2 regions of the Streptomyces sp. NPDC025793 genome follow, and region 1 is predicted to be linked to the other one. Evidence: riboswitches for the same ligand, from Rfam matches in the RefSeq annotation. Region 1 holds a riboswitch; the other holds the start of a gene.
The links. A riboswitch is a leader RNA that binds a small molecule or an ion and turns the genes downstream of it on or off. The one in region 1 is predicted to bind glycine.
Positions count from the first base shown of each region.

Region 2: another riboswitch for glycine. It lies ahead of gcvP (aminomethyl-transferring glycine dehydrogenase); the one in region 1 lies ahead of gcvT (glycine cleavage system aminomethyltransferase GcvT).

Region 1 is NZ_JBVHMR010000037.1:52,015-55,948, reverse strand. Features, by position in the region: gene ACZ4MF_RS39275 (enhanced serine sensitivity protein SseB C-terminal domain-containing protein) at 1-158, opposite strand, end outside; gene ACZ4MF_RS39270 (enhanced serine sensitivity protein SseB) at 325-1,116, opposite strand; gene ACZ4MF_RS39265 (AAA family ATPase) at 1,184-1,828, opposite strand; glycine riboswitch at 1,992-2,088, shown strand; glycine riboswitch at 2,089-2,202, shown strand; gene gcvT (glycine cleavage system aminomethyltransferase GcvT) at 2,245-3,372, shown strand; gene gcvH (glycine cleavage system protein GcvH) at 3,510-3,896, shown strand; gene glyA (serine hydroxymethyltransferase) at 3,901-3,934, shown strand, end outside.
Region 2 is NZ_JBVHMR010000012.1:260,716-264,649, forward strand. Features, by position in the region: gene gcvP (aminomethyl-transferring glycine dehydrogenase) at 1-1,346, opposite strand, end outside; glycine riboswitch at 1,520-1,614, opposite strand; gene ACZ4MF_RS23950 (PRC-barrel domain-containing protein) at 1,734-2,105, shown strand; gene ACZ4MF_RS23955 (DNA polymerase IV) at 2,324-3,697, opposite strand; gene ACZ4MF_RS23960 (MerR family transcriptional regulator) at 3,835-3,934, opposite strand, start outside.

The sequences.
Region 1 (3,934 bases):
GACCCGGCCTGGCCGTGCCACAGCAGCATCCAGATCTGGCCGGAGGACGGGGTGGCGAGGGCACGCAGCAGGGCCTCGTAGGCGTCGTAGCGTCCGGGCGTGACCTGGCGCAGCGTGTGGTCGACGCTACCGAGGCCGCCGCTGTGGCTCGCGCTCACCTTGTCGTGCCCTTCTGTTTTCCGTGCCCCGTGTGTGGAGACAGCTTAAGCGCCTGCCGGGGTGCCGCTTCGGGTTCGTTCGCGAGTGCGGGTGCGTTGTGGTTTCTCGCGCTCACGCGGCGGAGCCGCATATCGGACGCAGCCCCGCGCCCCCCTTGGGGCGCTTTCAGTGGCCGTACTGATAGAAGGGCCTGACATTCCCCCGCAGCCATTCCGCCACCGGGTCGTCCGTGACGTCCAGGAGGACCAGGCTGACCGGCCAGGCGACCGGGATCCTGCCCAGGGCGCGGCCCAGGGCTTCCATCGGGAGGGTGCGCAGGTCGCCCTCCCACCGGGAGAGCTCCACGCCCACGAACATCACCGGATCGTCCGTCTCGACGGCGGCCAGGCAGCGGCGGGCCGTGCGGACCACGCCGGTCTCGGCGAACTCGGCGGACGCGGCGGCGAGGAAGTCGACCGGGTCGTCCTGCCAGTCGGGCTCGAAGAGGCGGACCCGGCCGCCGGTGTCCGCGCCGTCGAGGGGGGTACGGCCGGCGCGGCACAGCTCGGCCACGGCGGCCGGCGGGAGCGGGATGCCGACCAGCGCGTCCGGGTTCACCGCGATGCCGACCTGCGCGGGCAGGCCCCGGGCGAACTCGACGGCCGGGGCGATGGTGTACCCCATGTGGGAACCGGCCGCCTGGCGCAGCTGCTCCTCCGAGCTGAAGACGGGCACGTAGGCCTGGCCGTCGATCTCCAGCGTGGGCAGGTCCAGCGGGCCGCTGCCCGGACCGCCGCCGTTGGGCAGCGGGATCCACAGGAAGCTGCGGCCGAGGACCTCGATGATCCGGCCGGCCGCGGTGGGTACGCCGAGGGAGGCCGCGAGCACCTCCTCCAGCTCGTTGCCGGGCCAACCGCCGTGCGGGTGGGGGTGCGCCTGTGCCGGGAAGTCCGCGGGAATGTCCGCCGGGAAGTCCATCTGCCTACCGCCTGCTGGGAACCACTGCTGTGACCATGAAGGCTAGCGGGTTGCTGTGACCGTCCCCTCACCGTGGGAACGCGATCCGGCGCAGGGCGTCCGCCGCGGGGCGGTCCAGCAGGGTCGCCGAGCCGACGCCCGCCGGCAGCGCGCCCCGCTCGACGGCGGCGAGCAGCCGGGCCGTCGTGCGGCGGTGGCGGGTGAAGGCGTAGCGGGAGACGCCCCGGCCGCGCTCGCGCTGGCCCTCGCGGGCCGTGCCGGGGGTGACGTCCAGCAGGAGCAGGTGCAGGGTGCCGCCGCGGCGGCGGGCCTCGCGGGCGAGCCAGCCGCGCACCCAGCTCTGGGTGCCGCAGTCGTGCACGACGACGCCCTCGCCGGTGCGCAGGGCACGGCGCAGGCGCGCGTAGTGAGCGAGGCGGACCAGGGGGCGGTAGAGCGCGTAGGGGAGGAAGCCGGGCAGGCGGGCGGCCCAGCGGTCGCGGGTGTCCTGGGAGTCGATGCGGCGGCCGGGGACCGCGCGGCGCATCAGCGTGGACTTGCCGCTGCCGGGCAGTCCCGTGATCACCACCAGGTCCTCGGCGCGGAAGAGCAGGGCGTGCGGGCTGCGGCCGGCCCGGTCGCGCAGGTCCCGGACGACCGGGGCCGGGGCGCGGCGCTGCTTCGGCACCGCGACGCCGCTGGTGACGGTGGCGTACACCGGGGTCCTGTTCACCATGTCGGTCCTCCCCTGTCGGTTCAGTAACAGCTCTGCCCGTGAAACGTAAAGAGAAGGTAATGGACCGAGGTCGGCAGTACGGTCCGCGTGCTGCCACAGGCCGGTTACAAAAGCCCGCTCGGCGTGCAATGATGTGGCCGCCAACTGCATACCGGCCGCTTGAATCCGCGCGGGAGAGTCCCCAGCAGCTGCGCTGGGGCGCCGAAGGAGCAAGTCCCTCCCTTGAATCTCTCAGGCCCCGTTACCGCGCGGGCGAGGCACATCTGAAAAGCGGGCCGCTGCCGGCAGTGGCTCCACCCACGGTGCAAGCCGTGATCGTCCCCGTGGCGGTCGTGGCGAACCTCTCAGGTTCCGATGACAGATGGGGAGGAACGTTCCTCGCCCGTTCCGCTGTCCTGGGAGACGACCGACCGATGAGCAGTACCGAACCCACTGAGCTGCGCCATACCGCGCTGGACGCGCTCCATCGCTCGCTCGGTGCGACGATGACCGACTTCGCCGGCTGGGACATGCCCCTGCGCTACGGCTCCGAGCGCGACGAGCACGTCGCGGTGCGGACCCGGGCCGGCCTGTTCGACCTCTCCCACATGGGCGAGATCACGGTGACCGGCGCCGAGGCCGCCGCCCTGCTGAACTTCGCCCTGGTCGGCAACATCGCCTCCGTCGGCGTCGGCCGCGCCCGCTACACGATGATCTGCCGGGCCGACGGCGGCATCCTGGACGACCTGATCGTCTACCGGCTCGCCGAGACCGAGTACCTGGTCGTGGCCAACGCCTCCAACGCCCAGGTGGTGCTGGACGCCCTCACCGAGCGCGCCGCGGGCTTCGACGCCGAGGTCCGCGACGACCGGGACGCCTACGCGCTGATCGCCGTCCAGGGCCCGGAGTCCCCCGGCATCCTGAAGTCGCTCACCGACGCCGACCTGGACGGCCTGAAGTACTACGCCGGCCTGCCCGGCACGGTCGCCGGCGTCCCCGCCCTGATCGCCCGCACCGGCTACACCGGCGAGGACGGCTTCGAGCTGTTCGTGAAGCCCGAGCACGCGGTCGAGCTGTGGCAGGCGCTGACCGAGGCGGGCGAGGGCGTCGGCCTGGTGCCGTGCGGCCTGTCCTGCCGCGACACCCTGCGCCTGGAGGCGGGCATGCCGCTGTACGGGCACGAGCTGAGCACCTCGCTCACCCCCTTCGACGCCGGTCTCGGCCGCGTGGTCAAGTTCGAGAAGGACGGCGGCTTCGTCGGGCGCGAGGCGCTCACGCAGGCCGCCGAGCGCGCCGCGTCCGAGCCTCCGCGGGTGCTCGTCGGGCTGATCGCCGAGGGCCGCCGCGTCCCGCGCGCCGGGTACGCCGTCGTCGCCGGCGGCCAGGTGATCGGCGAGGTCACCTCCGGCGCCCCCTCCCCCACCCTGGGCAGGCCGATCGCCATGGCCTACGTCGACGCGGGCCACGCGGCGCCCGGCACCGAGGGCGTCGGCGTGGACATCCGCGGCAGCCACGAGCCGTACGAGGTCGTGGCACTGCCGTTCTACAAGCGCCAGAAGTAGAGACTGGGCGCGGTCGCGTCCCCCGCGGGCCCGATTCCGTGGCAGGTACGTGACCCTGCGCACAGTTGCCCGCCCACCAGCGGTTTCCGCAGTCCCCCCTTCACCAGCACTCCCGCGCGTACAGGAGAATTCAGGCCATGAAGAACCCCCAGCAGCTGCGCTACAGCAAGGAGCACGAGTGGCTGTCGCCCGCCGAGGACGGCGTCGCGACGGTCGGCATCACCGAGTTCGCGGCCAACGCGCTCGGCGATGTGGTCTACGCCCAGCTCCCCGAGGCCGGCGCCACCGTGACCGCGGGTGACTCCTGCGGCGAACTGGAGTCGACCAAGTCGGTCTCCGACCTGTACTCCCCGGTCACCGGTGAGGTCGTCGAGGCCAACCAGGACGTCGTCGACGACCCGGCGCTGGTGAACTCGGCCCCCTTCGAGGGCGGCTGGCTCTTCAAGGTCCGCGTCTCGGCCGAGCCGGCGGACCTGATGAGCGCCGACGAGTACACGGCCTTCAGCGCCGGCGAGGAGTCCTGACCGTATGACTGTCCTGAACACTCCCCTGCACGAGCTGG
Region 2 (3,934 bases), on a different contig from region 1:
ACGCCGAAGGCCGCGAGGACCACGCCCAGCCGGGCCCGGTCGGTGGTCTCGTCGCAGGCCACGGAGACGTGGTCGGCGTCGACCGGGCGCAGGTTCACGCCGTTCTCCCGGGCGGCGGCGACGACCTCGGCGGCCTTGCCGGGCACGCGCGCGGTGACGGTGTCGAAGAAGGCACCGTGGACGACCTCGACACCGCCGGCCCGCAGGCCCTCGGCGAGGAGCGTGGCGTACCGGTGCGTCCGCCGGGCGATGATCCGCAGCCCCTCCGGGCCGTGGTAGACGGCGTACATGCCGGCCATGACGGCGAGCAGCACCTGCGCGGTGCAGATGTTGCTGGTGGCCTTCTCACGGCGGATGTGCTGCTCACGGGTCTGGAGCGCGAGCCGGTAGGCCTTGTTGCCGTCGGCGTCGACGGAGACGCCCACGAGCCGGCCGGGCAGGCTGCGCGCGAACTTCTCCTGCACGGCCATGTAACCGGCGTGCGGACCGCCGAAGCCCATCGGCACGCCGAACCGCTGGGTGGTGCCGACCGCGATGTCCGCGCCCAGCTCACCCGGCGAGGTCAGCAGGGTCAGCGCGAGCAGGTCGGCGGCGACGGTGACGAGGGCGCCCAGCTCGTGCGCCTGGTCGATGACCGGCTTGATGTCGCGTACGGCACCGGAGGCGCCCGGGTACTGGATCAGTACGCCGTTGATCTCGCGCGCGGCGATGTCGGCCGGGATGCCCTCGCTGAGGTCGGCGACGACGACCTCGACACCGGTCGGCTCGGAGCGGGTCTCGATGACGGCGATGGTCTGCGGCAGCGCGTCCGCGTCGACCAGGAACAGACCCTTCTTGTTCTTGCCCATGCGCCGGGACAGCGCCATGGCCTCGGCGGCCGCCGTGCCCTCGTCCAGCAGGGAGGCACCGGAGGTGGGCAGCCCGGTCAGGTCGGCGACCATGGTCTGGAAGTTCAGCAGGGCCTCCAGCCGGCCCTGGGAGATCTCCGGCTGGTAGGGCGTGTACGCCGTGTACCAGGCCGGGTTCTCCATGACGTTGCGCAGGATGACGGGCGGTGTGAACGTCCCGTAGTACCCCAGGCCGATCATCGAGCCGAGCACCTGGTTGCGGTCCGCGAGCGCGCGCAGCTCGGCGAGCACCTCGGCCTCGGTGCGGGCGCCCGGCAGGTCGAGGGCGTCGGCGTTCTTGATCACGTCGGGGACCGCGGCGGCGGTCAGCTCGTCCAGCGAGCCGTAGCCGACCTGCGCGAGCATCTTGGCCCGCGCCTCCTGGTCGGGCCCGATGTGGCGCTGTTCGAAGGGAACACCCGCTTCGAGATCCGAAAGCGGAATACGGTGGGCGGTCATTGCGGAGGCCTCCTGGTCTGACGCGACCTTCGAAGGGCACCACGGTGCGGTGCCCCGACGGCCTCCCCCTCTGTCATCTCAACCTGAGAGCTTCACCGGGCGCCCGAGAGGCCCGGCTTTCACCGTCGGTGAGAGCGGAAGCCGTCGACAACCGCCCTGCTTTCCAGAGTGACCTCGTCCGTGCGGTACGTGAGCCTGAGAGATTCCGGGGAGGATTTGCTCCTTCGGCGCCTCCGAGGTGGTCGGAGGACTCTCCCGCACGGGTTCAGCAGCCGTTGTCAGACTACCAGCGAGGTCAACGCCCGAGCCCTCGAGTGGCCGCCTCCGCGAATCTGCTCTTTTGTAGTGGTTACGGATGAGTTGTGACCATGTGGAGGGAGAGCGACCGTGCAGACCGACATCGATCCGCGCAACCTGATCGGCCGCAAGGCGTTCGACCGCAGCGGCGCCAAGATCGGCACCGTCGACGAGGTGTACCTGGACGACGCGACCGGCATACCCGAGTGGGCGGCCATACGCACCGGCCTGTTCTCCCGTGACGCGTTCGTCCCGCTGGAACCGAGCGAACTCGTCGAGGGCACCCTCCACGTCCCCTTCGACCGCGCCCTCATCAAGGACGCCCCGGACTTCGGCGTGGGCCGCCATCTCTCCCCCGAACAGGAACTCCAGCTCTACCACCACTACGGCCTCGACACAGCCCTGCCTCCCACGCTCCCCGACCGGGACTTCGGCAAGCTGGCCGGGTCGGAGGAGACCTGAGGCCGGCGCGCCCCGCCAGGGGGTGTCGTTTGGATCATGCCGGCATCGCGGACCCTGGCGCGCGCTCCCCCAGAGGGGGCACACCCCCCAGCGGCGTTGTCGTCGATCGCCGACTCCCCCACGCTCGGCTTCGCTCGCGCGGGAGGGGCCCCACGACGCCGCTCGGCTCGGCCGGCAGGCGCCGTTCCTCACGGCCGGCCGATCCAACCGGCACCCCCTCAGGCCTCGGCAGGGTGGTCACGCCGGAGCTCCTCCTCCTGCGGATCCGGCACCAGCGGCAGCGGCTCCGCGGCCTCCAGCGCGGGGTCGTCGACGAAGAACGTCCGCACCCGCCCCGGAGGGGTCTGCGGCGTCTCGAACCGCACCGTCACCCGCCCCAGCCCGCTCCCCTGCACCCACCCGGGCCCGTACGCGACATGGCGCACGTCCTGCCCGGCCCGCCAGTGGCGCTCGACCGGCTCCGGCCGCTCCACCACGGCCTCGGCCACGACCTCCTCCGGCGTCTCCGCCGCCCGCGCGTCCATGGCCTGCGCGAACAGGTCCTCCTGCGTGTAGTCGGCGAGCCCGGAGACGCCCACGCCGAGCAGCCGCACCCCGCCGGTGGTGTCCACGGAGTCCAGCAGCCGGGCCGCCGCCTCCCGGACCACCGCCGGATCGTCCGTGGGCCCCCTGAGCGTCTCCGAACGGGTCAGCGTCGAGAAGTCGTACCGCCGCACCTTCAGCACGATGGTCCGCCCCGACAGCCCGGCCCCCCGCAGCCGCCCCACACACCGGTCCGCGAGCCGCTGCACCTCCATGCCGATCCGCAGCCGGTCATGGATGTCCACGTCGTAGGTGTCCTCGACCGACACCGACTTCGCCTCGCGCTCGGCCACCACGGGCCGGTCGTCACGGGCCAGCGCCATCGCGTACAACGCGTGCCCGTGCGCCTTGCCCAGCAGCCGGACCAGCTCGTCCTCACCCGCCTCGGCCAGCTCCTCGACCGTGGTGATCCCGGCCCGGCGCAGATGGTCCCCGGTCGCGGGGCCCACGCCCGGCAGGGTCCGCACCGGCATCGGCCCGAGCAGGGCCCGCTCGGTCCCCGGCTCGATGACCAGCAGGCCGTCCGGCTTGGCCTGCTCGGAGGCGATCTTCGCGAGCATCTTGGACGCGGCGAGCCCCACCGAGCCGGTCAGCCCCGTGACCGCCCGGATGTCCGCGCGCAGCCTGATCCCGGCCAGCCGCGCCGACTCCTCGTCCCAGGCCGTCCCGCCCGCCTCCAGATCCACGAACGCCTCGTCCAGACTGAGCGGCTCCACCAGCGGCGACAGCTCCCGCAGCAGCGCCATCACCTGCTCGCTGACCGCCCGGTACACCCCGAAGCGCGGCACGAGATACGCGGCGTTGGGCGCCAGCCGGCGGGCCTGGCCCATGGGCATCGCCGAATGCACCCCGAAGATCCGTGCCTCGTACGACGCGGTGGCCACCACACCGCGCGGTCCGAGCCCGCCCACCACGACCGCCTTCCCGCGCAGGCTCGGCTTGGCTGCCTGCTCCACCGAGGCGTAGAAGGCATCCATGTCGAGATGCAGGATGGTCGGCGCGTGTCTCACATCTCCGATGCTGCACCACGGCACTGACAATGCCGTGGTGCGGGACGCCCACCGTGCGACATCGCGCCGGATGCCGGCGGGCACCGGCTACCGGACGGCGACGGATCCCCGCTGTCGGACGGCGAGGGACACGGCGGTCAGACCGCTCGGTTGCGGCGGCGCGCCAGCTCGTCCGCGGGGTTGTGCCCGACGAGGGTCTCGCCCGTGTCGATGCGCTCGCCGTGCAGCTGGGAGAGC